4 regions of the Metasolibacillus sp. FSL K6-0083 genome follow, and region 4 is predicted to be linked to each of the others. Evidence: predicted binding sites of a transcription regulator. Region 4 holds the regulator's gene; each other region holds the start of a gene.
The links. The regulator LexA, encoded in region 4, represses DNA repair genes until DNA is damaged. The targets are predictions, from matches to a motif close to CGAACATATGTTCG.
Positions count from the first base shown of each region.

Region 1 (7,544 bases), 500 kb from region 4:
ATGCAAAACAATGAAAGAAAAATTATTTTAGATTTAGCAATCACATTAGATGGCTTCATTGAAGGAAAAAATGGAGAAATAGATTGGTGTATTATGGATTCCGATATGGAGTTCTCACACTTTTTAAGCAATATCGACACAATTTTGTATGGTAGAAAAAGCTATGATTTGTGGGGACACTATACGCCTGATACAAATGATGATGAAGAGAAGCAATTTTGGGCACTTGTTCATAGTAAAGAAAAATACGTTTTTTCAAAAACGAAACAACAAGACCATAGCAAAGCTGTTTTTATTCAAGAAAATATTGCCGAGGAAATGCAGGCATTAAAAAAGAAAACTGGCAAAAATATTTGGCTCTATGGTGGAGCAAGTCTCATTACAGCATTCATTGATTTAGGGCTTATAGATGAATTTCGATTATCCATTCATCCTGTTGTTTTAGGGGAAGGTAAGCCATTATTCACAAATGTTACAGAAAAAATAAATTTAAAGCTTGTTAACACAAGAACATTTTCATCTGGCGTTGTACAATTAATATATCATAACAATTAATTGGTTTCGCTCAATAAAAAGCTACTGTAAAATTAGATTTTCTCTAATAATTACAGTAGCTTTACTTTTTACACAGTTGTATGAGCAAAAAACTCCTCATAAAGCGCCTTTAAAATTTGATTCTCATATTGGCTTAGTACGCCAAATACAAGGCTTACTTCTGAAGAACCTTGATTAATCATTTCAATATTAGCGCCTGTATTTGAAATAGCCGTCGCTGCGCGCGCTGCTAAGCCCGTGTTATTTCGCATACCTTCACCTACGATTACAACCATTGAAAAATCATGACGAAAATGCACGTCCTCCGCTTGTAATTCCTCTTTCACCCGCTTCATAATACGCGCCTCAATCTCATCGTCCAATTGATGGGAACGCATAATAACTGAAATATCATCTAGTCCAGATGGTGTATGCTCATATGAAATATTTTCTTCCTCGATAATTTGCAGTAAACGTCTACCGAAGCCTACTTCACGATTCATTAAATATTTCGATACATATAAAATAGAAAATCCGCTATCCGTCGCAATACCTGTAACAGGGCTACCTGTTGCCGGGCGCTTTGGTACAATACGTGTACCAGATGCAGCAGGATTATTTGTGTTTTTAATATTTACTGGAATCCCTTGTTTATATACAGGCATTAACGCTTCATCATGAAATACTGAGAACCCCGCATAGGAAAGTTCACGCATTTCACGATATGTGATTTCCTTGATTTCCACTGGACAATTCACCACTTTCGGATTTGCTGAAAAGACGCAGTCAACGTCAGTAAAGTTTTCATAAAGTTCTGCATTAACTGCGGAGGCTAAAATCGAACCTGTTATATCTGAGCCACCGCGGTCAAACGTACGCAGTACGCCCGTCTTTGTATAACCAAAGAAGCCCGGGAACACAATGATTTCCTCGACATTCGCAAGCTTGCTTAGATTCTCATATGTTTCAGGCAAAGCAAAAGTTCGCTCTGGTAAATCGTTCACAACTAAGCCCTCTTTTGGACTCACGTACTTGGCGGGCATTCCGATTGAATTAAAATAAGCTGCGATAAGCTTTGCATTATTATCCTCACCACTGGCCTTTATGTTATCCATAAATAATGCCTGTTGTGACTTGTCTGCTTCCAGACGTTCGCGCAAGTCATCTGTGATGATTTGGATAATCGTATCATCTAATCCTAGCTCTGCTGCAATATCAGCATAACGTTCAATTACTATGTTTAATTTTAACTCAGTATCTCCATCTTGCAATGCACTGTTTGCAAGTTCAATTAATAAATCCGTTACTTTAATATCATCATTCGTGCGCTTTCCTGGAGCAGATACTGCAATAATTTTTCTTGCTGGATTAGCTTTTACAATATTCGCAACTTTTTTAATTTGCTGCGCATTCGCAACAGAAGTTCCACCAAATTTACATACAATCATTTTACCAAATCCTTACCTTATAATATTATTGTACTTCCCCAAAAAACATTTGATTTTACACAGTGTACAAACTTATTACAAATACGTCAAGACAATTTGTAATAAGTTTGACGTTTTTTTATAAAAAGATGAACATTTTTCAAAACATTTGCACTTATTATATGGTTTTTCATGCGAAAAAGTGCGAATTTCCTAGTTGAAAAACAATTCAGACAAGTATTCACAAATTACTTTACAGAGCATTATTGTATACGCATATTCCCTAAAAAACAATAGAAATCTTACCAGTTTACTAAAGTTTCTAACGATAAAATTGCTATATCTAATTTTAACTAGGAATTTAGGAAAAATAGTATGGCATCCTCTCTTTTTCGCATATGAAATGATTGCTTATCAACAACTTAAAAGTCCCAGCTTATTCAGCTACTGGAAAGTGACAGTCTTTTTAATTGTAACTATCATGAGATATACTTGTAGGAAATTTTGAATATAGCATGAAGGGCTATCAGAAAAGAAATTATCTTTTCCGATAGCCCTGATTACTTTGGTAAATCCTAAAAAACAAACTCCAACTTCTCCCCTTGTAACTTCAGGCGAGCTTTACCTTTTTTACCGCTTTTCCATGTAAAGCGGATTTCACGAGTTTCTTTGCCAGAAAGTAACTTCTTCGCATCAATTGCTGTTACTTTACCTTTCATTAATACTTTGCTAATAGCAAATTTACATGCTTTGTTTTGACATGTATATGCTCGGAACCCTTCTACTACTGCATTACGACATAATGGGCAGCTCCCGACAACGACAATCTCTTTTTCAGCCACTTGCATTTCCAACGCTTTCATACGCGCTGTTGTTTCTTCTACAAAGGCAAGCATTTCCTTATAAAATGCAGATGCATTTAATTGACCATCGACAATGTCCTTTAGCTTTTTGCTCCAAATTGCTGTTAAAATTGGAGAAACGACATCATGATTGCCTAAGCTAGCAATAACATCGATTCCAAAATTAGTAGCAGCTAATGATTTCCCTTGTCGTTCTAGCATACCAATCGTTATCAATTTTTCTATAATTTCTGCACGTGTTGCCGATGTACCAATACCTTCTGCGTCCTTTAAAATTTTTTGCAGCTCTGCATCCTCTATAAAGCGCCCTGCATGGAACATCGCATCAAGCAATGTACTATCTGTGTAACGTGATGGCGGTTCAGTCATTTTAGATAAAATATTTAACTCCTTAATTGGTAATATATCGTCTACCTTTAATAAAGGGAGAGGAAGTTCCCCCTTTCTACGAAATGTTTCATATAATACTGTGTAGCCTTTTTCTACAATACGATTACCTGTTTGCTTAAAAAGCTCCCCACCAGATTGTAAAATAATAGTCGTTTTATCGAATTGATAGGCTGGTAAAAAGATAGCTAAAAGACGTTTACAAATAAGATGGTACACTTTCCATTCCGCCTCAGTTAGCTTTTTGCGCCCTACAGCTACATCCGTTACTGTAATAGCATGATGGTCCGTTAATTTTTTATCATCTACGTAGCGTTTAGAGGAGGTGACACGAGCTATATTCGAGTGATTACGCATAATTTCCCCTGCAATAGCTTGGTATTCTTCTAATGAACAAAGCGCTTTAATATGTGCTGTAATATTTTCAGCAAATGCTGTCGGTAAATGCTTAGATTCGGTACGTGGATAAGTAATTAACTTTTTTTCATACAAGCTTTGAGCAATTTTTAATGTGTTTGCAGATGTAAAGCCATAAAATTTATTCGCTTCCTTTTGCAGTTCCAGCAATGAATGCAATGGTGGGGCAGGCAATGCTTTGCGCTCAGTTTTCAGCTCTTTGACAATCGCTGTTTCTGTAATACGTGCAGCAATGGCCTTCACTTCGCCAGATTGTATTTTATTTGTGTTTTGGACTGGGTCAAACCATAGCGCCGTCATTTCTGGTAGCTGTAATTCAATTTGCGCATATGGCTCTGGCTGGAATTGTTTTATTTCAAGCTCACGTTTGACTACAATGGCGAGGGTTGGCGTCATTACACGACCAACTTTAATCGTACGCCCACCTTTTACCGTAGCAACACGCGTTAAGTTTAAGCCAATTAGCCAGTCAAATATCATGCGATACATGGCAGCATTGCGCAGATTGCGAATGAGGTAATCATTTTCATCTAGCAAATGGGTCAATGCTTTATGTATTGCATTATCCGTTGTTTGTGATGTCCAAAAGCGCTTTACGGGTAGCCTGCAGCCCACTTTTTTATAAAAGGAATAAAAGATGTTTTCCCCTTCCATCCCCGCATCACACGCATTTATAATAAAATCATAGTGCCCTGTTTTTAGCTTTTGCTCTAGCTCCCTATACACTTTATAGGCAGTTTTTTTTACACGAAATTCATAGCGCTCCGGCATCATCGGTAGCACTGCTAAATCCCATTTTTTCCATTCCTTTTTATATTCGTGTGGCTCCTTTAGCTCCACAACATGTCCTATAAATGAAGCAAAGTCAATTGTATATGGCAATTGCATGCGCTTATAAACTTTTTCAATATCTCGCATTAGCGATGGCTTTTCGGCAATGAGCAGCGCTCTCACTTTATACATCGCCCCTTTCTATATAACTAGTATATTAAACGTACATATGTTTGTAAATCAGATAAAGCCTGCCTGCTTTTCACCTTCTATTGCTTTAATATATCGCAAGCCTTGCTGAAATTGCTGCTGTAACCATTCATTTTTATGCTGATAACCTGCAGCTCACTTATCACTTCGCAAGCAATAGCAACCTTCAGTTTGTAAATTTTGCTCATTTAACTTTATAATTTTTAGTTGATTCATCGGTGTCTTCCTCTCTCTATATTTTCTTTCAGTACACAATTTCACTGTTCCAACTGTATCATCAAATGCTATAATGCTACTAGTGTAAATGAGGAGGGGACTTATGGGGTTTGGAAAACGTACAATTTTTTGGCTAGTGCCGCTTTGTATTATCGGCATTTTCATTTATTTTTATGGACCAAAGGATGATATTACAGATAATCAATACATAGATGAAATAAAGCAAATATCATTAAGTGAAACGAATACAACAACAATCGAGGATGTGTTTAATCATTATTGTGATGAAAGCAAATGGGTCTATTTTAAAACTCAGCGTGAGCAGGCTGTTGTAGAATTTAAAGGGCAATGTACAATTAACGAGCAAGAACAACCTGTGAATATGCAGTTTTTAATCAATGATGACGATTTTACGCTTGGAGCATTGCTCATTAATAATTTTCAGCAATCCCCCGAAGAGCGCACACATTTTATTCAGCATTTATATGAAAATTTGTAAATTCAGAAAGGAGTTGTGCGAAAAGTCTATTTTGTTTTGACACCGCATTGAAATCAATGTTTTCATCGCTTCCCTTTTACTGAAGGATAACGCTGCTAAAGCAAATGTTCATCCCATTTTTAAAAGAGGTGTTCTCTGTTTATAGGAATCAACATTTTGCGAAACATCATTGCTACTGTCCAAAACGCCGGCTATGCACGGCTTTTTGGACAGCCCTTTTCGTTTTTGTTTTATTAAGTCAAAGGATGCTAGCTTGTTTGGCAAAGTAATAAACATTGGGTTTAATGGTATTATTTTGAATTTAGATGAAAGAGATTTTATCTTTTTTACAACAACATGTTACCGCACTCAGTAAGCTGTTTGTTCAAGCGCTTTAATAGGCGCTGTCTTCTTTTTTTCAACGTTTCCACTTTGAGTTGTAAAGCTTGCGCAATTTCTTTGTCACTATTTTGCAGGACATAATAGCTAGTCAAAATATAGCGCTCATCTGTCGTTAACTCTTCCCACAATATTGCGAGTGCTGGTGTTTCAATCACAATGGCATTTCGTCCATCATCTATAAAAACTTGCAAAGCTTCATCACCAACTAGCATGTTGCGATTTCGATGATTGTTTTGCTTGCGCATCTCAGCAATAATTTGATAGCGCATCATAAAATAGGCATATGTTTCGAAGGTTCCTTTATTTTCGTCATATGTTTGCGTCGCCTCCCATAAAGCAATCATCGCTATATGTCTATATTCATCAAAATTGCCATAAACGCGGCAACGATATAACGCCTTTTGAATTAACGGTTTATACTGTTCATAGCATTGTTCAAAGTTCATTGAAGATTCCTTTTGCATTGTGCACAAGCTGCTTATTCCTAGGTGGCTTAAATATAGTCATTAGGAATCAATCTATCAAAAACGAAAATAGCATATTTTTATTATAAAATAAGGAGAAAATCAAATTTTTTATACATAAAATATTATATTTATGCATTTTAACGTTTAAAAATAGTATTTTTCGCCATTTTTATTATCGGAATATTCAAAATTACAATTGACAAAATACACTTCATCGTGCATGCTATGTAAAATATATTTAGCTTATTGAAGACTAGTAAGCGGTCACTGACTATAACAGAGAGCGAATGCTTTGGCTGAAAAATTCGCATAGTACAAGCCGCCCAACCTCCCTCAACTTGCCCTTAGCCAAACTAAGCGCTCACTCAGCGTTATGAGATAAGTGGAATGCATTGTATGCATTCAATTTAGGTGGTACCACGGAAGTCCCTTTCGTCCTATATCAATTAGGAGGAAATGGGCTTTTTTTCATTGCATCTGCTAGGAGGAGAAATATGGAACGAAAACGGATTGTCGTAAAAATTGGCAGTAGCTCTTTAACAAATAATAAAGGAGAAATTGATTTTGAAAAATTTAATGACCATATCGAAGCTCTCGTACAGTTGAAGCTTTCAGGGCACGAGGTGTTACTCGTTTCATCTGGCGCTGTCGCTGCTGGTTTCCGCAAGCTCGGCTATCCAACACGTCCCGTCACGATGAAAGGCAGACAGGCAGCGGCGGCTGTTGGACAAAGCCTACTAATTCAGCTCTACAATGAGGCATTTATCAAATACAATATTATTTCAGCACAGGTCTTGCTAACTCGTACAGATTTTAGCGAAAAAGAACGTTACAAAAATGCCTCTGCTACATTTTCTGAGCTACTAGAGCGCTCTGTAATACCGATTATTAATGAAAATGATACGATATCTGTTGCGGAGCTGACATTTGGAGACAATGATATGCTCTCTGCATTAGTAGCAGGGCTTGTTCATGCAGACCAACTAATTATTTTGACGGATATCAATGGGCTATATACAGTGAATCCCACAAAAAATCCTAATGCCAAACGCTTAGATTTTTTAACTGTTATATCGGATGAGCTACTTGCTAACACATCGGGCAGCAGCTCCAAAGTCGGCACAGGGGGGATGGAGTCAAAGCTATTAGCTACGCGCTATGCTCTTGAAGCAGGCATTAATGTTTTTATCGGAAAAGGAACAGGAGCAAAAAAATTACTGGAAGTTTTAGCTGGCAATGGGGATGGTACGTATATTTCTAGCGAGGAACCCTCCACTTTATCAAGCCGTAGACAATGGCTTCGATTATCTACAGTTACAGGAAAAGTATTCATTGATGAAGGGGCTGTCAAAGCTTTGACGACTGGAGGCAA
Region 1 covers NZ_CP152046.1:775,592-783,135, forward strand. The annotation lists gene MHB51_RS03585 (dihydrofolate reductase family protein) at 1-555, shown strand; gene MHB51_RS03590 (aspartate kinase) at 624-1,982, opposite strand; gene MHB51_RS03595 (type IA DNA topoisomerase) at 2,537-4,591, opposite strand; gene MHB51_RS03600 (hypothetical protein) at 4,929-5,324, shown strand; gene MHB51_RS03605 (sigma-70 family RNA polymerase sigma factor) at 5,651-6,151, opposite strand; gene proB (glutamate 5-kinase) at 6,667-7,544, shown strand, end outside.
Region 1: the regulator LexA is predicted to act here: its motif matches at 4,622-4,635, upstream of MHB51_RS03595 (type IA DNA topoisomerase).

Region 2 (7,544 bases), 500 kb from region 4:
AATTTACCACACGAAGGACAAAAAAGACATCGGAGATATAAAATAATTAAATAGTGAAACGCCAATAGAATCACAGAAACCGCCAATAGCCCCCCCAGCAAGTGCCATGCCTCCCGTGGGAAGTGCTAGCAACCCCAGAATAATCCCCATGTAGCCAACGCAAAAAATATGTCACCAATACGAACTTTTTCGCAATTGAGAAAAATACAAAAAACACGCGCGTCCATTTGCACCACATATATATATAATGCTAAAATGAAGGTTAGAGAAAATACAGGAAGTGAAAATAGATGTTAAATATATTAAATAAAATGTTTGACTTTAATAAAAAAGAATTAAAGCGTTTGGAGAAAAAGGCGGATGCTGTTGAGGCGTTAGCTAGTCAAATGGAAGCATTGCCTGATAGTGCTTTACAGGCGAAAACTGAAGAATTTAAAGCACGCTTCCAAAAAGGAGAGACACTGGAGGATTTATTGCCGGAGGCGTTTGGTGTTGTGCGTGAGGCATCACGTCGTGTGCTTGGGATGTATCCATTCCGTGTGCAAATTATGGGTGCTTCTGCTTTAAATGATGGAAATATTGCGGAGATGAAAACCGGTGAAGGGAAGACCCTAACTTCTACATTAGCCGTTTATTTGAATGCATTAACTGGCAAAGGTGTGCATGTTGTTACGGTGAACGAATATTTAGCGAGTCGAGATGCTTCTGAAATGGGCGAGCTGTTCCAATGGCTCGGCCTAACGGTAGGCTTAAACTTAAATAGTTTATCTAAAGAGGAGAAACGAGAGGCTTATGCGGCTGATATTACTTATTCTACAAATAATGAGCTCGGCTTCGACTATTTACGTGATAATATGGTGCTTTATAAAGAGGAACGTGTGCAGCGTCCGTTGCATTTTGCTGTAATTGACGAGGTTGACTCGATTTTAATTGATGAGGCGCGTACACCATTAATTATTTCAGGACAGGCCGGTAAAACAGCGCAACTTTATGTACAATCAAATGCTTTTGTTCGGATGTTAAAGGCGGAGGAAGATTTTAACTATGATGAGTCAACAAAGGGTGTGACGCTAACTGAGAATGGGATTGAGAAGGCAGAGCGAGCATTTGGGATTGACAACTTATTTGATTTAACGCATGTTCGTTTAAATCATGCAATCAACCAATCGTTAAAGGCACATGTATCGATGCATGTGGACGTTGATTACGTGGTGCAGGAAGGTGAAGTTGTTATCGTTGATGGCTTTACGGGTCGTTTAATGAAGGGGCGTCGTTATTCAGATGGTTTACATCAAGCGATTGAGGCGAAGGAAGGCTTAGAAATTCAGAACGAGTCGATGACAATGGCGACGATTACGTTCCAGAACTATTTCCGTATGTATGAAAAGCTAGCTGGTATGACAGGTACAGCAAAAACAGAGGAAGAGGAATTCCGTAATATTTATAATATGGATGTTATAGTTATTCCTACAAACAAGCCAGTTGCACGTGATGACCGACCAGATTTAGTTTACGCTACAATGAAAGGGAAGTTTGAGGCGGTGGCACGTGATATCGCTGAGCGCCATAAAGCAGGACAGCCTGTGTTAGTAGGTACTGTTGCCATTGAAACGTCGGAAATTATTTCTACATTGTTAACGAAGCATAAAATTCCACATAACGTATTAAACGCCAAAAACCATGAACGTGAGGCGGAAATTATCGCAGATGCTGGTAAAAAAGGCGCTGTAACAATCGCTACGAACATGGCTGGACGTGGTACAGATATTAAGCCTGGCGAAGGTGTTCTAGAGCTAGGTGGTTTAGCTGTAATCGGTACTGAACGTCATGAATCTCGCCGTATCGATAACCAGCTACGTGGGCGTTCTGGTCGTCAAGGAAATCCAGGTGTGACGCAATTTTATTTGTCGCTTGAAGATGATTTAATGCGTCGTTTTGCTTCGGAAAATATGAAATCGGTAATGACAAAGCTTGGAATGGATGACTCACAGCCAATTCAATCGAAAATTGTTTCGAGAGCTGTGGAATCAGCACAAAAGCGTGTTGAGGGTAATAACTTTGATGCACGAAAGCGATTATTACAATATGATGATGTATTACGTCAGCAACGTGAGGTTATTTATAAAGAGCGTCAAGATGTAATTGAATCTGAAAATATGCGCGCACTTGTTGAGACGATGATTCGTGAATCAATTGAAAATGCCGTGGCGCTTCATACGCAAGGTGAGGAAAAGGATTGGAACCTAGAGCCGCTTGAAGATTATATCGCAGCAAATTTACTTGATGAAGGAAAAGTCACTGTGAATGATTTACAGGGCAAAGCGCCAGATGCGATGATTGAGGTCATCTATGCAGCTGTACAAGAGCGTTATAACGATAAGGAAGAGCAGTTAACGCCTGAGCGCATGCGTGAATTTGAAAAGGTTATTTTACTTCGTTCCATTGATACGAAATGGATAGACCATATTGATGCGATGGATCAACTGCGCCAAGGGATTCATTTACGTGCATATGGTCAAACGGATCCACTTCGCGAATATCAGCAAGAAGGGTTTGCGATGTTCGAGGATATGGTTGCGGCTGTGCGCGAGGATGTAGTGAAATATGCAATGAAGGCTGAAATTCGCAGTAATTTACAACGTGAAGAAGTAGCTAAAGGGCAGGCTGTTAATCCAAAGGAAGAGGCAGCACCAAAGAAAAAGGCGCCTGTTCGTAAAGCAGAAAATATCGGGCGTAACGAGCCTTGTCCATGTGGAAGCGGAAAAAAATATAAAAACTGTCACGGTGTTGCGAACTAACTAGGTATAAAAATGGAAGTCGGGCTGTCTAGAAAGTAGTGCGCTAGCTATATTTTCTGCGATGAGTAATCGTAGTAGCACGCTTTTTAGGCAGTCCCTTTCTACTTCTTCATATAGAAGAAAATCAACGGAGGAATAAATATGATTGAATTAGCAGAAGCAAGAAACATTTTAGAAAATACAGCGGGGAAATTAGCTGATTTTAGGGGGTCTCTTTGACTTAGAAAATAAAGAGGCACGTATTCAGGAGCTTGATGAATTAATGCTCATGCCTGATTTCTGGAATGATCAGCAAGCGGCACAAACGGTTATTAATGAAGCAAATGGTATTAAAGCAATTGTCAATGATTACAATGAATTACTCGCGACACATGAGAATTTAGAGATGACAATAGAGCTTTTACGTGAGGAGCCAGATGAAGATTTACAAATGGAGCTAGAAAGCGAACTAGAGCAGTTTGAAGAAAAGATGGAAGACTTTGAATTGCAAATGCTGTTAGCCGATCCATATGATAAAAATAATGCGATTTTAGAGCTGCATCCCGGTGCAGGTGGTACGGAATCTCAAGATTGGGGCTCTATGTTGCTTCGTATGTACACACGCTGGGCTGAAAAGAGAGGCTTTAAAGTATCAACAATTGATTATTTACCTGGTGAGGAAGCGGGGATTAAATCCGTTACACTTTCGATTACAGGTCATAATGCATATGGCTATTTGAAATCGGAAAAAGGCGTACATCGTCTTGTACGTATTTCGCCATTTGACTCTTCAGGTCGTCGCCATACATCATTTGTATCATGTGAAGTAATGCCAGAGTTTAACGACGATATTGAAATAGAAGTGCGTTCCGAGGATTTAAAAGTTGATACGTATCGCTCGACAGGTGCTGGTGGACAGCATATTAATACGACGGACTCTGCTGTTCGTATTACGCATATACCAACAGGTGTCGTAGTGCAGTGTCAGGCGGAGCGCTCACAAATTAAAAACCGTGAAAAAGCAATGCAAATGTTGAAGGCTAAGCTTTACCAATTAGAAATTGAAAAGCAACAGGCGCAGCTTGATGAAATTCGTGGTGAGCAAAAGGAAATTGGCTGGGGCTCGCAAATTCGTTCCTATGTATTCCACCCATATTCGATGGTAAAGGATCATCGTACGAACGAGGAAACAGGGAATGTTGGCGCAGTAATGGACGGAGATATTGATGCGTTTATTAATGCTTATTTACGTTCGCGCATTATAAAATAGAAAGCTATGGGGCTATTCAGAGGAGGTTACACTTTTCTGAAAAGCCTTTTTTCAAGTGTAGAGGATAGAGGGGTGCTCATACATTAAATTAATATAAATGCGTCCATTTTGATGTTAAGTGCTTATGTAACATCGCTGCACTGACATACTGTTTACAAAAAGATGTATATTGAATATCTAAATCGGAATCTAAAAAATTTTTGAATGTGACGTTAATTTGACCTTCTTGGTCTCGGATATTGATTAAGGAGTTGAATGATACCCAGCCGTTCAAAGGGGATTTTGGAGACATTAAAGGAAACATAACACAAGGGTCTCCGTAATTGATTGCGACGACAATGGGGAGTTTATGCTTGTTTGCGCCGAAGTATTGTTTGGAAAGCTCTATCGCTGATTGGTAGCTGCTTCCCATTTGTCTGCATGAGGCGCGAATGATTTTCATGGGACTTTGTGAAACGTAGAGACAACCGGCTTTATCAAAGACGAGTGTATGCAACCGCTTGTCTTTTTTTATTGGTAAAAGTAAATAAGTTGCATTTGTAACACAGTAAGAATTTAGATGTTTAATGCTTGTATTCAAATTAGAATCTCCTCCAATAAAATAGAACAATCCACCTATCCTCTATAATATCCAGTATAATACATCTATGTTAATGAAATCAACAATAATGATGATAAAGCAATAAAAATATTTAGAAAAGATAAAATTATCAGAAAATATTGCAAATTGATTTTCTGTTCTATATAATAGAAAAAAGAGCATCGAGGTGATTAACATGGATAAATTCTATTCATACACTGAGTTTTTACGCGCAGTGGGTCAGCAAGGTACTAAAAATCAATGCGAGCAATTGTTGAGTGATATTTATCTGGACTTATTCTTAAGTAGGCTCCAAAGGCTGCAAAGAATTGAAAAATTGAAAGAGTTAATCGATGTGGCATTAGATGAAAGGAATGAACAAGATTTTTATAATTATACAAGCGAATTACGCGAGCTGGAGGAGCAACCAAATGAAGAAAGCATTGCCTTTATGTGAATCACTTAAAGGATGGCAAAAAAATAGGGCAGCATGTTAGAAAAGTGAAAATCTAACATGCTGTTTTTATTTGCATTAAAAAGCTAAATTTAATTGAGGCTTCCCAAAAGCAGGAAATACAATGCTTTTGGGACGCTGCGATGAATTAAACTTGCTTGAAAAGTAGATTTTTAAAAAACGAAGGAATATATGTTCGCTTAATTGTCGATATTTGAAAATGAATATGCTAAAATACAACTAACTAGATTGGCAAGAAGGGACGAAAAAGCATGACGGAAATTTTTGATTTACAATCGGCTTATAAACCTAATGGTGATCAACCAAGTGCCATTCAGGAGCTTGTTAAAGGCATTCGAGAAGGAAAGCGGCATCAAACGTTACTAGGTGCAACAGGTACAGGGAAAACATTTACCGTTTCGAATGTTATCCAGCAAATAAATAAGCCTACACTTGTTATGGCACATAATAAAACATTGGCAGGTCAGCTTTATAGCGAATTTAAAGAGTTTTTCCCAAATAACGCAGTGGAATACTTTGTCAGCTATTATGACTACTACCAACCCGAGGCATATGTACCACAAACGGATACGTATATCGAGAAAGATTCGAGCATCAATGATGAAATAGATAAACTACGACATTCAGCAACATCCGCATTATTTGAGCGTAATGATGTAATTATTATTGCTTCAGTCTCTTGTATTTATGGCTTAGGTTCGCCAGAGGAATACCGAGAAATGGTTGTTTCTATTCGCACAGGGATGGAAATAGAGCGTAATGAACTGTTACGTCGTCTTGTCGATGTGCAATATGAGCGCAATGATATTAACTTTATTCGTGGAACATTTCGGGTGCGCGGTGATGTAGTTGAAATTTTCCCAGCATCTCGTGATGAGCATTGTGTTCGCGTCGAGTTTTTCGGAGATGAGATTGACCGTATTCGCGAGGTCGATGCATTGACGGGTGAAATTTTAGCGGAGCGTGAGCATGTAGCTATTTTTCCGGCATCTCACTTCGTTACACGTGAGGAGAAGATGCTTAAGGCCATTAAAAACATTGAGGTGGAGCTGGACGAGCAGTTAACAAAGTTTCGTGCGGAGGATAAATTGTTAGAGGCACAGCGCCTAGAGCAACGTACAAATTATGATTTAGAAATGATGAAAGAAATGGGCTTTTGTTCAGGTATTGAGAATTACTCACGTCATTTAACATTGCGCGAATCGGGGGCTACACCATACACATTGCTCGACTATTTCCCCGACGATTTTCTACTCATTGTTGATGAAAGCCATGTAACATTGCCGCAGGTGCGTGGAATGTACAATGGTGACCAAGCGAGAAAGTCAGTGTTAGTGGAGCATGGCTTCCGTTTGCCATCAGCTTTGGATAATCGTCCACTAAAGTTTGAAGAGTTTGATTCAAAGATTAGTCAGGCGATTTATGTATCAGCGACGCCAGGTCCGTATGAGCTAGAGCATACACCGGAAATGGTTGAACAAATTATCCGTCCAACAGGCTTATTAGACCCGCTAATTGATGTGCGTCCAATTGAAGGGCAAATTGATGATTTAATAGATGAAATCCATCAACGCATGGAGCGCAAAGAGCGAGTGCTTGTAACGACATTGACGAAAAAAATGTCGGAGGATTTAACTTCTTATTTAAAGGAAGCAGGCTTAAAGGTAGAATATTTGCACTCTGAAATTAAAACGCTAGAGCGCATTGAAATTATTCGCGAGCTGCGCAAAGGGACATACGATGTGTTGGTTGGCATTAATTTATTGCGAGAAGGACTTGATATTCCAGAAGTATCACTTGTAGCGATTTTAGATGCTGATAAAGAGGGTTTCCTTCGCTCTGAGCGTTCACTTATTCAAACTATTGGGCGCGCTGCACGGAATGCGAATGGCCATGTGATTATGTATGCAGATAAAATGACAGACTCAATGCAAAAAGCGATTGAGGAAACAAAGCGCCGTCGTTCCATTCAAATTGCCTATAATGAGGAACATGGTATTACACCTAGAACGATTATTAAGAAAATTCCAGATGTTATTCGCGCAACACAAGTAGCAGAGGAAGAGGAAACATACGTAACAAAAGTGACAAAAGGTAAAAAATTAACGAAGGCTGAAATTGATAAATTGATTGCATCATTGGAAATAGAGATGAAAGAAGCATCGAAGGCGCTTGATTTTGAACGTGCAGCAGAGCTTCGAGACACAATCTTTGAATTGAAGGCAGAAAGGTGATTCCACTTGAAAAATACAGAAATCGTTGTACAAGGTGCCCGGGCACATAATTTAAAAAACATTGACATAACAATTCCTCGTGATCAACTAGTCGTTTTAACAGGGTTATCTGGCTCAGGAAAATCTTCATTAGCATTTGATACAATTTATGCTGAGGGGCAGCGCCGTTATGTTGAGTCACTATCTGCTTATGCACGCCAATTTTTAG
Region 2 covers NZ_CP152046.1:1,772,292-1,779,835, reverse strand. The annotation lists gene MHB51_RS08415 (nuclease-related domain-containing protein) at 1-54, shown strand, start outside; gene secA (preprotein translocase subunit SecA) at 291-2,798, shown strand; one part of gene prfB (peptide chain release factor 2) at 2,943-3,014, shown strand; one part of gene prfB (peptide chain release factor 2) at 3,016-4,047, shown strand; gene MHB51_RS08400 (competence protein ComK) at 4,136-4,627, opposite strand; gene MHB51_RS08395 (IDEAL domain-containing protein) at 4,824-5,084, shown strand; gene uvrB (excinuclease ABC subunit UvrB) at 5,354-7,336, shown strand; gene uvrA (excinuclease ABC subunit UvrA) at 7,343-7,544, shown strand, end outside.
Region 2: the regulator LexA is predicted to act here: its motif matches at 5,267-5,280, upstream of uvrB (excinuclease ABC subunit UvrB).

Region 3 (7,544 bases), 830 kb from region 4:
AAATATATGTTGCCTTATTTTTGCGTATATTACATATGAAATTGTAATAATTGCTCAACAAAAAAAGCTATTGCTTGGCTCATCTACTTTAATTGTGCTACTCGTGTTACTTTTTAGCATTATAATTTTCGGTATTGTTAAAATGATGAAAATCAAATGAGGGAGGCGCCGACAAACAGTGTAGTTGCTTGATGGGCGCTTTTTCTATTGTTTCAGCAAAGAATTCACCCGTGACAATAGTGAGAGCTTTCTGAAAAGGGGATTTTGTTTTGTAAGCGCATGTTTCCATATTAAATAATTACTAAATTCGCGTGCTCCTACAGTAGTTATGTCGCAGTAGGAGTATCTCCAAATGACCTTTTAGAAGCCCTCACCACTAACCCTCGTGTTTCTCCCGTTTTCAAAGAAAGCGCTATTTTGCCAAAATAGCAGCAATGCATGGTTTTTGGACGCCTCCTAATTGGGACATTTGTATCTAGTTTTGCATAGCATAAGGCGAGCTTATATTTTAGAGGAGGCTAAAAAGTGTATTATAACGGCTATTATTATGCACAAACACCGATGCAGCAATATCCGTACCATCCAATGATGCCGCAACATCCTATGCAGCCGAACAACCCGTGGCACTGGCCGCATGATGACAGCACGTCAATGCGAGATTATGGTAGGCATCCGTATGTAGTTAACTTGCGCAATGCCACAATACAAAATCAGGCATTTCGTAGAGCGATTTGGACGGGAAAGCATTTGCAAACGACGTTGATGAATATTCGTGTTGGCGAGGATATCGGCATGGAGCGTCATTCAGCAACAGACCAATTGCTCTATATTGAGGAAGGGCAAGGCTTCGTTCGAATAGGCGACCGTAGAGATTATTTTGAGGTAGAGCGGGCTGTAAATGCAGGGGATGCGATTTTTGTACCTGCTGGAAAATGGCATAATGTCATTAATATTGGGCGACAGCCATTAAAGCTGTTTTCGATTTATGCTCCACCTGACCACCCATTTGGTACAGTGGAAAAGCGGAAAAAATGAATCCTTTAAGCACACTTCCACGTAGAATATAGATAAAGGAAGGTGCTTGCTATGGAAAAAATAATCCAACTGTTCGAACAAAATTACAAAGAAATTGAAAAATTTGCAGGATGGTCTGTAGGGAAACCGGTTGTTTTGTTAATGGCATCATACTACACGGTGAGACAACAAGAAGTTAATATCGCCGAATTAGAGGAAGCTGTTAGCGCAATAAAAAAAGAAACAGGCTTCTTTTCCACATTGCGCACAAATCTTTTAGTGCAGTATATTTATGCAATGCATATTGCAGGCGAGCCAGACAAAAAGGAAGCAATTAATGAATTATTAAGCAATACGGAGATTTTACGCAAAGCAAAGTTCTCAAACACATCTTATACAACGATTGCAGCGCTATTTTTAACAAGTGAATTTAAAGAACAACAAGCACAGCGGGCACAGATAGTTTATCGTGAAATGCGGAAAAGACATAAATTCTTAACTTCTTATGACGATGTGCCAGTGGCTGTATTATTTGCGCTAGATGATGTAGATATTGAGCTGCGTACAAATACGATGCGCCGTTATTATGATGAGCTAAAGGAAGCAAAATTTTCACAAGGAAACGAACTTCAGGCATTGTCGCAAATTTTAACAATGCCAAGTATTGAGTATAATGAACAATTCGTACCTTACATCATTGCAATCAAACAGCAATTAGAACAGGCAAAAATTAAGGTGCGACCAGCCCTTTATATTTCAATAGGATTTTTAGCATTGACACAAATTAACGATAAACAGCTTCAGCAATTGATTGAGCTCTATGAAATGTTTAAAAGTCAAAAATATTTAAAATGGTACAAAGATCAAGCATTCGCCATTGCAGTACAGCAATATTTACCAATTCGTACACTTGAGGCAAACGAATTATTATCTGTTGTTTCGATTGAATTGCTTATTTCAATGCAATATGCGATTATGGCAGCAACAACTGCAGTAGCGGTTAGTTCAAGCAGTAGCGGTGATTAGGAGATAACGGGGCTGTCCAAAAAGGCAGCTCCTTCTTTTAATGCAATAGAAAGATTAAAACACTTACGAAACGTCCGGAAAGCAGTGCTTTCGCACATTTTTTTGGACGCCTCCTTAAGAATAGCTGTTCGCATTTCAACATTTTGCGTATAATAGAGAAAAGGAGGTGTGGTGAATGGCAAGTCGTGTTATTGTACATATTGATATGAACTGTTTTTATGCTTCTGTTGAACAAGTTTTTGAGCCTAGCTTAAAGGGCAAGCCAATTGCGATTGCGGGAAATCCGAAAGAGCGTCGAGGGATTATTATTACTTGCTCCTATGAGGCGCGTGCCTTTGGTGTGAAAACGACGATGACAGTGCATGAGGCGAAAAAACTTTGCCCGCAACTTATTATTCTACCACCGAATTTTGAGCGTTATCGCCACGCCTCTAAAAAGTTTTTCCAGCTATTACGTGAATATACAGAGCTTGTTGAACCTGTTTCAATCGATGAAAGCTATATTGATATTAGCGACTTATGCATGAAGCGCCATGCGATGGAAATTGTCCGAGAAATTCAGCAACGTATATATACAGAGTTGAATCTTCCTTGTTCACTTGGCGTTGCGCCAAATAAATTTTTAGCAAAAACAGCTTCTGATATGAAAAAGCCAATGGGCATTACCGTTTTACGCAAGCGTGATATTTCTGAAAAGCTTTGGCCATTATCTGTTATTGCGATGCACGGTGTTGGTAAAAAAACAGCGAATAAGCTTGCGACAATTGGGATTACAACAATTGAACAGTTGGCAAAGGTGGAGGGGTATAAAATTCGGCAGCTACTCGGTGTTAACGGAGAGCGCTTAAAGGCACGAGCAAATGGAGAGGATAATCGAGAAGTTAATCCAGATTCAATTTATGATACAAAAAGCGTCGGCAATTCTACTACATTACCGCGTGATGAAACGAATTATGAAGCTTTACAAGCAATTATCAAAAAACTTAGCTCAAAAGTGGCGCAGCGCTTAAAAGCGAAGCGGCTTGCAGGAACAACCGTGACCATTTATATTCGAGATGCAGATTGGCATAATCAAACACGAAGTAAGTCAGTGAAAAACGCTATTGCCAGTGAAGCAGATATTTTCGAAATAGCATGGGCGCTATTTATGAAGCATTGGGATGAAGCTCCTGTTCGTTTACTAGGAGTGACAGTATCCAATGTTGCTGACCAACAACATGTCACACAGCAGCTCGGCCTATTTGATTATGAGGAGCAAATTAAAGATGAGCCGATTGTCGAATTAGTGCAGCAGCTTGAGCGTAAATTCGGTAAAGGAGCAATTAAGCGAGGTGTGGTAGCACCAGCACAAGGGAAGTATCAAGCAAATACGAGCTTTAGTAAAGATTTTTTGGATGATTTTGATTCGATAGAGCCGAAATCTTCAAAAAGACCTTCAAATTAACACCAATATGACGAAAGGAGGGAATAATTTGAAACTGCATTTTTTAGGAACAGGTGCAGGTATGCCCTCAAAAGAACGCAATACGAGTTCGATTGCCATGAAGTTACTTGAAGAACGAGGGACAATATGGCTATTTGATTGTGGAGAGGCAACACAGCATCAAATCCTCCACACGACAATTAAACCACGTAAAATAGAAAAAATATTTATTACCCATTTACACGGGGACCATATTTTCGGTTTACCAGGATTATTAAGCTCCCGTTCTTTTTTAGGTGGCGAAGATGCATTAACGATCTACGGTCCAGTAGGCTTAAAAAATTGGATTGAAACAACGCTTGCACTTACTACAACCCATTTGAGCTATCCTATAAAATATGTAGAAGTGACAGAAGGCATTATTTTCGAGGATGAGCAATTTATTGTGCGTGCGATGCTGTTAGCACATGTTATTCCTTGTTACGGCTATCGAATTGAACAAAAACCGTTACTTGGTGAATTATTAGTAGAAAAAGCGCTCACACTTGGCGTACCGAAAGGCCCTTTACTTGGCAAGCTAAAGCAAGGAGAGAATATAGTGCTAGCAAGTGGAGAAACAGTTTATAGCATGGATGTTACTTCACCAGCAAAGGAAGGCTTTATTGTCACAATTTTAGGGGATACAAAGCTTTGTGACAATGCGATTCACCTAGCAGAAGGGGCGGATATTGTCGTGCATGAAGCTACATTCGATGCTGAAACGAAGCATTTAGCCGCGAACTATGGACACGCAACGAATGTCGAGGCGGCAACAGTTGCTAAAAAAGCTAAGGCTAAAAATTTAATCTTAAACCATATTAGTGCTCGCTTTTTGCCAAATGATTTGGCAAAGTTGCTACAACAAGCCCGTGAAGTATTTCCTACAACGTATATGGCGAATGATGGTACCCAAATCGAATTGAAAAACAAGGAATTAGTATAATATAAGAAAAGGGCGTGGAATAGATGAACCAACCAAAAATGAATCCAGCAGTGTTACGTCTGCTTGTCATTTTTCCAAATGTTTTAAGCTACATATTGTTATTTGGTATTGTCGTTTTTATTGCGACGAATTTTACTGCATTGCGTGAGACAGGTGCGTTAATGACGTGGGTTACTATTGGCTGTGTGCTTGCACCAATGGCAGGCTATACGACATATTCAATCGTTAAACGAATTCGTGCGGGCGTTTTATAATGCTGTGAAAGAGTCTGTCTGTTAAGTCGTTTTGAAACGGCTCTTTGCGCTCATGGAACAGAAGCACAAATTTTTGGCAAATAGTGAATGCAGAAGTAGGGCTGTTCGAAAAATATCTTTTTGAACAGCCCCTTCTTTATTTCAATCACTCAGCCTTTGGATAATCCTCTTGTTTCCAAACATGTGTAGCACGAAGTTGCTCATCTGTCAGCATGAAGTAAACCTTGCTTACCTGATTGTCAAATTCTGCACCACGATCGTTAGATGTGGCGTCAACATGCCGCCATTTGCCATCAATCTTCACTAAATTCCACATATGCCTTGTATCATTTGCAATAGCGCTTTTCAGCTCACCGTAAACTAGTTTTGCTTCAAGCCCCGCTTCAACTAATAACATATGCATGGCGGACGCATAGGCTTGACAAACGCCACTACCATAGAGGAAAAAGCCTGCTGGTGAGTGGTCTGTTACAAGCTCGTCATACTCAAAATTATAATCCATGCCTTCAATAATCGCACGATGAATCGCTTCTAATTTCTCTCGTTCCGACATACCTTCAAGTTGTAAAGAGGCGAGTAGAGCATCTCGCTTCGGTAAAATGCTTGCCATTTCAATTTTATTCGTTGTAAAGCGTGAAAATAAGTCAAGGAATATACCTTGCTCTATCGGAATGACCGCAAATTCATAGTAAAATAATGTGCCGCCAATCATATCATGATTAATTTTCAATTGTTGAAGAAGCCTTTCTACGTCCTCAGGTGAAAGGTTTTGCCCCTTATAAATCAGCCCGATATTTTGATCAAATTGAGTGAGTTGTGCAGCTAAGACCTTTTCTAACTCCTCAGGAGAAGTCGCAGTGAAAAGTTCACCATACACTTTGCGCACGAAATGTTTATCCTGCAAAAGCTCATCCAATGATGGCTCATCAGCAATAACTTCATCCGTAATTGTAGCCTCTTCTACTATCTTTGTTGTGGAGGTACAGCCTACAAGCATGAACAACACCACAAATAGCCAGCTTTTTCTCACCATCCACGTTTATAAACTGCTACAGTTGGCTCTAATGTAACATCTAGCTGCTGGGCTGCACGATACGGGAAGTATGGGTCACGCAATAGTTCACGTCCAATAAAAATTAAATCAGCACTTCCATCCTGCACGACTTGCTCAGCCTCTTGTCCCGTTGTAATCAGGCCAACCGCCCCAACCGCAACATTCGCACCAATTTTAATCGTTTTAGCAAAAGGCACTTGATAAAGTGGATATGCTGAAATTGTCGCAGGTACAACAGCACCAGATGAAACATCAATTAAATTGACATTTTGTGTAACCATCCAGCGTGCAAATTGAATGAAATCTTCTGGCACTAGACCGCCTTCTGTATATTCATTTGCTGATACACGTACAAATAATGGTCCATCCCATTTTACACGAATGGCATCGATAATATTGCGCAGTAGACGGTAGCGGTTTTCAGCATTACCACCATATTCGTCTGTTCTTTTATTTGTCAATGGTGATAAAAACGTATTAACTAAATAGCCGTGTGCCGCATGAATTTCTAAAATATCAAAGCCAGCCTGCTGCGCACGAATAGCTGCATCAGCAAAAGCCTGAACAACCGCTTTGATATCTGCCAACGTCATTTCTTCTGGTGTGCGATAATTTTCATTGAAGGCAAGTGCTGAAGGTGCTACAATACGTCCGTCGACCGTCGATTTGCGGCCAGCATGTGCAAGCTGAACTCCTGCCTTTGCGCCATATGCGTGTACCTGTTCAACAATTTTTTTCTGACCTTCAATATGATAATCATCCCAAATCCCCAAATCATTAGATGAAATGCGCCCTTCAGGTAAAACGGCTGTGGCTTCGGTAATAATTAAGCCAACGCCCCCAACTGCGCGTGAACCGTAATGTGTTAAATGAAATGGTTGTACCTCGCCATCGCTATTCGCTTCGTACGTACACATAGGTGCCATCACGATGCGATTTCTCAAAGTTACGTCTTGCACTGTATAACTTTCAAAAAGTTTTACCACAAAAATACCTCCTAAATCCCTTGAGCTAACTCTCTAGAGCGAGCTTCTGCACTTTTCACACAAGCGGCTATTGCAGCTGTCACCTCATGCTGTTCAAGTGCGCGTAGGCCCGCCTCTGTTGTGCCACCAGGGCTTGTTACTTTATGTCGAAGCACTGCTGGCTCCTCATTACCAGTTTGCAACATTGCGGCAGAGCCTGCAAGTGTTTGCACCATTAATGAACGTACCACATCCTGCTGTAAGCCAACCTCAGCAGCTACCTTTTCAAAAGCTTCAAGTAAATAGTAGATGTAAGCAGGGCCGCTACCTGAAAAGGCTGTTACTGCATGCAACTGATCTTCCTCGACCTCAACAACTGTGCCGATTGCCTGAAGCATCGTCAAGCAAGTAGTACGCAACTGTTCATCGACAAGCTCATTAAAAGCGATGCCACTCGCTGACATGCCAATCGTGGCAGAGGTATTAGGCATTGTACGTGCGATAGGGCGGTCTCCTAAAAAGTTTCGAATCGTTTCAATCGCAATACCTGCCAACACTGAAATGACAGCCGTCTGTTTGTTTAAAAATGGGGCAATCGCAAGCATCGCTTCTTTTGCATCTTTTGGCTTCATTGCAAGTACGATACAATCCATCTCACTTAGCATCTCTCTATTCGGCAAAATTTGCACACCATATGCCTGCTGTAGTATTTCTAGACGTTCTTGATCGGATTTATTGGTAATAAATAAATGCTCTTTTGCCACGCAACTTTTATCAATCCAGCCTTTAATAATGGCTTCAGCCATAGAACCTGCACCAATAAATA
Region 3 covers NZ_CP152046.1:445,919-453,462, forward strand. The annotation lists gene MHB51_RS02035 (DUF1648 domain-containing protein) at 1-160, shown strand, start outside; gene MHB51_RS02040 (cupin domain-containing protein) at 526-1,035, shown strand; gene MHB51_RS02045 (DUF4003 family protein) at 1,087-2,040, shown strand; gene MHB51_RS02050 (DNA polymerase IV) at 2,216-3,484, shown strand; gene rnz (ribonuclease Z) at 3,513-4,445, shown strand; gene MHB51_RS02060 (acyl-phosphate glycerol 3-phosphate acyltransferase) at 4,469-4,699, shown strand; gene MHB51_RS02065 (transglutaminase-like domain-containing protein) at 4,845-5,732, opposite strand; gene namA (NADPH dehydrogenase NamA) at 5,726-6,739, opposite strand; gene proC (pyrroline-5-carboxylate reductase) at 6,751-7,544, opposite strand, start outside.
Region 3: the regulator LexA is predicted to act here: its motif matches at 2,132-2,145, upstream of MHB51_RS02050 (DNA polymerase IV).

Region 4 (7,544 bases):
TGCTTTTACTTTATTGACTACATTCTCAACTGTGAAGCCGAATTTTTCGATTACTAGGTCACCAGGTGCTGATGCGCCGAATGTGTCGATACCTAATACATCACCGTCTAGGCCAACATATTTATACCAGCTTTGTGTAGCTCCCATTTCAATTGCCAAACGCTTTGTAACAGCCTTTGGTAATACAGTTTCTCTATATGCTGCATCCTGTTGATCAAAAGCAAATGTTGATGGCATTGATACAACTGATACGTCAATACCATCAGCAAGTAAAGCTTTTTGCGCATCCACTGCTAAAGCAACCTCAGAGCCTGCAGCAATTAAAATTGCATCTGGCGTTGCTTTTGTTGCTGATGAAATTACATAACCACCACGAGCTACACCTTCAGCTGCTAACTCCGCTGTTGTGTCTAACACTGGTAAGTTTTGACGTGATAATACTAAAGCAGTTGGTGTACTCGGTGATAATATTGCTTGCTTCCATGCCTCTGCCGACTCATTTGCATCTGCTGGACGAATCACATTTAAGTTTGGCATTGCGCGTAATGATGCTAAATGTTCAATTGGCTCATGTGTTGGACCATCTTCACCAACAGCAATTGAATCATGTGTAAAGACGTATGTTACGGGTAAGCCCATTAATGCAGATAGACGCACCGCCGGACGAACATAGTCGGAGAAGACGAAGAATGTCGCACCGAATACATTTAACCCACCGTGTAATGCCATACCATTTAATGCTGCACCCATTGCAAACTCGCGTACGCCAAACCAAATATTGCGACCTGCATAGTTTTCTGCTGAGAAATCGCCTGCGCCTTTAATTGTCGTTTTATTTGAGCTTGCTAAGTCAGCACTACCTCCGAAGAATGATGGTAATTTTTTCGCTAAAGCGTTAATTACATCACCTGAAGATGAGCGTGTTGCGACAGACTTACCTGCTTCATATACTGGTACTTCCGCTGCAAAGTCTGCTGGTAAATCGCCTTCCATAGCATTTTCAAATTCCGCAGCTAACTCTGGATATGCAGTTCGATAAGCTTCGAATTGTTCGTTCCAAGCATTTTCCGCTGCAACACCTTGACGTTCTGCTGCTTTTTTAAATGTTTCATATACTTCTTGTGGGATGCTGAATGGCTCGTGCTCCCAACCGTAATGTGTTTTTGTTAATACTACCTCATCTGCTCCAAGAGGTGCACCATGCGAATCTGATTTACCTGATTTATTCGGTGAACCATAGCCGATGACAGTTTTCACTTCGATTAATGTTGGCTTGCCTTTTAGTTGCTTCGCCTCTTCGATTTTAGCACTTAAATCCGCTACATCGTTCCCATCATCAACGCGTAAATAGTTCCAGCCATATGATTCAAAGCGCTTTTGAACGTTTTCAGAGAATGACATGCCTAGCTCGCCATCTAGTGAAATATCATTACTGTCGTAAAGCACGATTAATTTTTCTAATTGCAGATGACCTGCTAATGAAATTGCTTCTGCAGCTACACCTTCCATTAAATCGCCATCACCACATAGAGCATATGTGTAGTGATCTACAATTTTATGCCCATCTTTATTATATTTAGCCGCAAGATGCGCCTCAGCCATCGCCATACCGACAGTCATGGCGATACCTTGTCCAAGAGGTCCTGTTGTTGCTTCAACACCAGCAGTATGACCGTACTCTGGGTGACCAGGCGTTAATGAATCCCATTGACGGAAGTTTTTAATTTCTTCCATTGGTAAATCATAGCCTCCTAAATGTAATAAGCTATAAAGTAGCATAGAGCCATGACCAGCAGATAACACAAAACGATCGCGGTTATACCAATTTGGATTTTGTGGGTTATGGCGTAAATGCTTTGTCCATAGCGTATAAGCCATTGGAGCTGCCCCCATTGGTAAACCAGGGTGGCCAGAATTTGCTTTTTCAATTGCATCAATTGACAATGTACGGATTGCATTAATTGCAAGTTGATCCGGAGTTTGAGTCATTTTTGACATCCTTTCTCGTGCTATATAGTCTACCTTTATAGTGTAGTCAAGAATGTTAAAGAAAACAATGGTTAGCAGGTGTTTTCTTTGAAATTCCACATACTAAATGCTAAATGTGTCACATTGTATAAAATTGTGTAAATTTAGTTTAGAAAGCCCTTCTGTCTTTTTATATCTTTTAGTTTTTCTGGCGTTACATCATTGCCTTCCGGATCTACTATTTTCACATGCTCAATCGTATCGCGCATCGTTGCGCGGAATGTGTCTAAGTATTCTTTACGAAGTGCTGTACGTTCTTTCGCTTCCGCCTCTGTCAGCGTACCTTCCTTCGCTTTTTTTGCTAGTGCATTAATTCGAGCTAATTTTTGTTTGGATAACATATTTTTCTCACCTTTCTAAAACTCCATAATACAAAGGTATGAGAAAAAAACGTAAAGCGCAAGTGATTTATCTTGTACTTTACGTTTTGAATAGACTGCTTACATACTACTCTCTTTTTGATATTCTACAAAGCGGCGGTGAACTGTTGCTTTGCTAATATTGAATCCTAAGCCTCTTAATGTAGTGGCAATTTCTTCAAAGGTAAAGCCCTTCGCCCGCAACTTTAAAATTTCTTCGATAGGCACGTCAATTCGCTCGCGCCCCTCTGGATTGCCACGGTTTTTCAAATTGTATTCTGGACGATATCCGTTATTTACTGCGCGTCGCATTCCGCGTCGTATTTTAGCATTGTGCAGCTTGCGCTGATACTCCTCTACTATTGCTAAAATTTCTAAAAGCATTGTATCCATCTCATTTAATGCTAGTGGACCAGCATCATTTAAAGATATGACCGAGATACCTTGCTTTTGTAAAAGATGTAACACTGCTACGCGTGCATTGCCTCGTCCTAATCGTGTTTCATCTTGGACGAACAAAGTTGTCATATTATTTTCCTTCATATAATCTAACATATCTAGCAAGCCATCTCTTTCCACATCGAAGCCGCTCTGTTGGTCCTCGAATATTTCAACTATATGAAAATGCAAGCTGCTTGCATATGCTTTTAGCTCTTCTTTTTGCCTTGCAAGAGATGTATATTGGGTTGATTTCTCGGTGCTTACCCTCACATATATGACCGCAGTTTGTGTAACCATTAATTGTTATTCGCCACTTCACGCGAATGGCTATCCTCTGTCATTTGCTTGGCAATAATAGAGCGTTTTTCAATTGGTACTAGCAGCTGTTGTCCAATCACTATTTTTTCATCAGAAAGGTAATTTGATTTTTTCACAAAGCCAATCCATTGCTCCGTTGACATTTTACCTCGGTACTGTTCGGCTAAAGACCAAAGCGTATCTCCATGTTCAATGACTATTTCTTCATATTGTTCAATATCCTCATCAGTAATAACTAACACTGAAATGACAAATACCGTAAATGCGACAAAAACTGCAATATAACTATTTTTTTTCAACCAATTCATAGTAACGCCTCCTGGAATAGAATGTTAGTTCGGAATGTATGTTCTCATATTAAAACGAACAAACGTTTTTGTCAACAATTATTTTCGAACTAATGTTTGCATTTATTTTTCTCTTTTGTTATACTGAAAATAAGAAAATTTGTTCTATCAATTACGCCTCGGCGTAATTACATCCAGTTTTTTGAAGCGCCTTCAAACTCGTTTTAAAAATCTGTGATTATCGTCGGAGGCTTATCTTTGTTTAGCGAGCAACTTTACATATGCTGAACAAGGTCCAATATAGCGTCCCTTCCATCATCTATGAATGGTGAGAGTAGTTTACTAAAACAAGATAAAAGAGGTGAATGAGTTGACAAAAGTATCAAAACGCCAAGAAGCAATTTTAGCTTTTATTAAAGAAGAAGTTAAAACAAAAGGTTATCCACCGTCAGTTCGTGAAATCGGTGAAGCGGTTGGTTTAGCATCTAGTTCTACTGTACATGGCCATTTAGCTCGTTTAGAAAGCAAGGGACTTATTCGTCGAGACCCAACAAAGCCACGCGCTATTGAAATTTTAGACAACAATAATGATAGTGAGATAGAACAACAAGGTGTTATCCATGTTCCTTTGATTGGCAAAGTAACGGCGGGACTTCCTATTTCAGCCATCGAGAATATCGAGGAATACTTTCCTCTTCCAAACTCATATGGCACTTCTGAGGATCAGCTATTTATGTTAGAAATTATGGGAGAATCAATGATTGAAGCTGGAATTTTAGATGGAGACTATGTAATTGTTAAGCAAAAATCAACTGCAAACAATGGTGAAATTGTCGTTGCGATGACGGAAGATGATGAGGCAACAGTAAAGCGTTTTTATAAAGAAAAAACACATTTTCGTTTACAGCCTGAAAACTCTTCAATGGACCCGATTTTAGTAAATCAAGTAACGATTTTAGGGCAGGTTGTCGGTCTATATCGTAAAATACAATAATACAAAAACTGAGCACCGGATTTTTGGGACAGCTCAGTTTTTTACTTTGAATATACTATTCATTTTTTAAAAGCTAGCATGATTTTCACATCATTAATTGTGGAGAAAAACGAGGAATATTATTGGAAATTTTCGTGATGTCCTATGAGGTTCATTCATATGTAAAAGCATGCTAGCGAGGTATTAGTGCTATTTTACATCCGCTTTGAAAAATTGTGAATGTTTATAAATGACGTATAATTTTCGTAAAAAGCCGTATTTTGATGATTTCCAGCGCTGTTTGCAACAAAATTATGCTTTTTATATAAGAAATCTCAGAATATTGCCTGTCTATAAATACCTGTTATTTGACACTTCATCTATTTTTCTTTTGTTTCATACGTGTAACTAAAAAACCGCCTTTAAACGACTTCGGCTCATATGACATAATAAAGGCATTTGGCTCAAATCGCTCGACAATTTGAAACAGTTCGTGTTCACGATTACGCTTCGTTAAAATTTCATATTTATAGCGCTCACTATCGCGTCCTTCGCCCTTGTAAATTGTAACTGCAAAACCTTCATTCCTTAAAAACTCCACTAGTTCATTGTTTTTATTTTGCGTATTAATCGCAGCAAAAACATAGCCTACTGCTAATTTACGCTCAATCATCGTACCTAAAAAAATACCTAGCCCAAAGCCAACTGCATAAACAACCATCGCTAATACGCTCTGATTTCCACTGAATACAAGGGACAAACCAAACACATAAATCAGTACTTCAACCATACCTATAATTGATGCTAAAACCGTAATATTTTTTACTAAAAAGATTGTACGAAGCGTTAATAAAGGCACATAAATAAGTTGTAAAATAATAATTAATAAAATATTATTCATACGCAGGACCTTTCATAATCTTTTATAATGGTATTTTTCTGCTATCGTATAACTATATAATAATACTCGATTATCAAGTTATTATTTCACGTTTAATCAATTACGCCTTGACGTAATTGTGTCCAGATTCTTTCAAGCTATTTGGTGGAAGTTAACCTGAAACCGTCACGTCCTGTGACAACGGTTAACTGATTTGCATCATGCAAACCTCCCTTTAAAATCTGTGACATCCGGATGTTGGTCACTCAGTCATTATCGCAAGATGCGATGTTCTTAGACTGAGTTCCTCTTTATCAGCAAGTGTTTGAAAACCCGCTGAAATCGGTCTAATGCTTGCATTCATTTTGCCACCTATAGAGATGGAAGACTTCTGCTTAAAGAGGTTAAATGGATTGGATCGAGTAATTTTTCAGCTTCGTCCACACTTAATAAACCTTTTTCAACAACAATCTGTTTTACCGTTGTTTTTTTGCTTTGCGCTTCCGCTACTATTTCATTAGCAATTTCGTAACTAAATTGTTTTGAAATTGCGACCGATAGAGCGTAGGAGCTTTCCGCGCGAAGCTGATTTATTTCTTTTTTCACTTGAACTCCTGCTACACACTTCTCTCGAAACACTGGAATGCTTGCTATTAACAATGAAAATTGCTCAAACAGATTTTTCATAATAATGGCTTCCCAAATATTCAATTCAAGCTCGCCTCTATCTGCCGCAAATGTAATTGCCTGATCTTTGCCATAAATATCAAAGCAAACTTGCATCATCATTTCAGGAATACATGGATTGATTTTTCCAGGCATAATAGATGAACCCGATTGAACTGCTGGAAGCTCAATTTCACCTAATCCCGCTATTGGTCCCGAAGAGAGTATTCTAAAATCACTTGCCATTTTGGAAAGTCCTGTACATAACCCCTTTAAGCAGCTAGAAATTCTAACATACTCGTCCGCGTGTTGTAGACCATCAAAATAATTTTCTACTTTTCGCACTGTCAGCCCTGTTACATCATATAAATTTCGATACATCCCCTCGACATAGTCTGTCGAAGCACCTAAGCCCGTACCTACTGCTGTTGCCCCAATAACAAGCTGTAAGCAACCTTCCTGTAACCTCTTCAACTCATTTATTTGTCTGGCAATAAATGAACGGTATGCGCTAAATTGCTGACCAAATGTAATCGGCAATGCGTCTTGTAAACACGTTCTGGAAACTTTAACGAGCAGTTGAAATTCATCTTCCTTGTGCTGAAGGGTTTTCTCAAACTGTGTTAAACAGTTAATTAAATCCTGCATATAAAAAAAGCATGCTAGCTTCATCGCACTTGGTAGCACATCATTTGTAGATTGAGACATATTGACATGTTCATTTGGATGCACATGCGTATAGCCCTTATTTCCTGTTATAATTTCATTAGCGCGATTGGCGAGCACTTCGTTGACATTCATATTAATTGAAAGACCCCCGCCACCTTGATAAATATCTACTGGAAATTGATTTTTAAACTTTCCATCAATCATTTCATCCGCCGCAGTAATAATCGCATCTTTAAGAGAAGCAGCGAGCTCTCCAACTTCGAAATTGGAAAGCGCCGCTGCTTTTTTAATGTATGCTAATGATTTCATTAAATAAGGATAACCTTCGATTGTTTTTCCTGAAATAGGAAAATTAATTATTGACCGCATCGTTTGAATACCGTAATATACATCAGGGCTAAGCTTCATTTCACCTAGGAAATCTTTTTCTATTCTCATCTCGTATCCCGTTCCTTCGTTTCATTAGTCACTGTTATTCAAATTCAATTACTGCACGACCTACGTTGATACAGCAAGCATCATGGAATGAATCGAATGCCTTATTAATATCCTCCAATTTAATACGTTCTAATATGAGCTCATCCAACTTGAATTTGCCGTCTAAATAAAGCTGTGCAATCATTGGGAAATCACGGAACGGCTGTGTATCGCCATAGAAGCTCCCTTTTAAAACCTTCCCAACACGGTGGAATCCGCCAGCTGGTAAGCTCAATTTTTGCTCTGGGTTAAATGCACCAACAACAACGATTGTGCCACCTTTACGTGTAATTTCCCAAGCGCTTTCCGTACAAATTGTATGACCTGAGCAATCAATTGCATAATGTACACCTACGCCGTTTGTAATCTCTTTAATAATTTCCTTTAAATCTTCCGTTCTAGAGTTTACTGTATGTGTTGCACCGAATTTCTTCGCGATTTCTAGG
Region 4 covers NZ_CP152046.1:1,272,438-1,279,981, forward strand. The annotation lists gene tkt (transketolase) at 1-1,989, opposite strand, end outside; gene MHB51_RS06130 (DUF896 domain-containing protein) at 2,133-2,369, opposite strand; gene MHB51_RS06135 (recombinase family protein) at 2,469-3,125, opposite strand; gene MHB51_RS06140 (LysM peptidoglycan-binding domain-containing protein) at 3,125-3,454, opposite strand; gene lexA (transcriptional repressor LexA) at 3,804-4,427, shown strand; gene MHB51_RS06150 (DUF2179 domain-containing protein) at 4,783-5,307, opposite strand; gene MHB51_RS06155 (aspartate ammonia-lyase) at 5,659-7,059, opposite strand; gene MHB51_RS06160 (Zn-dependent alcohol dehydrogenase) at 7,094-7,544, opposite strand, start outside.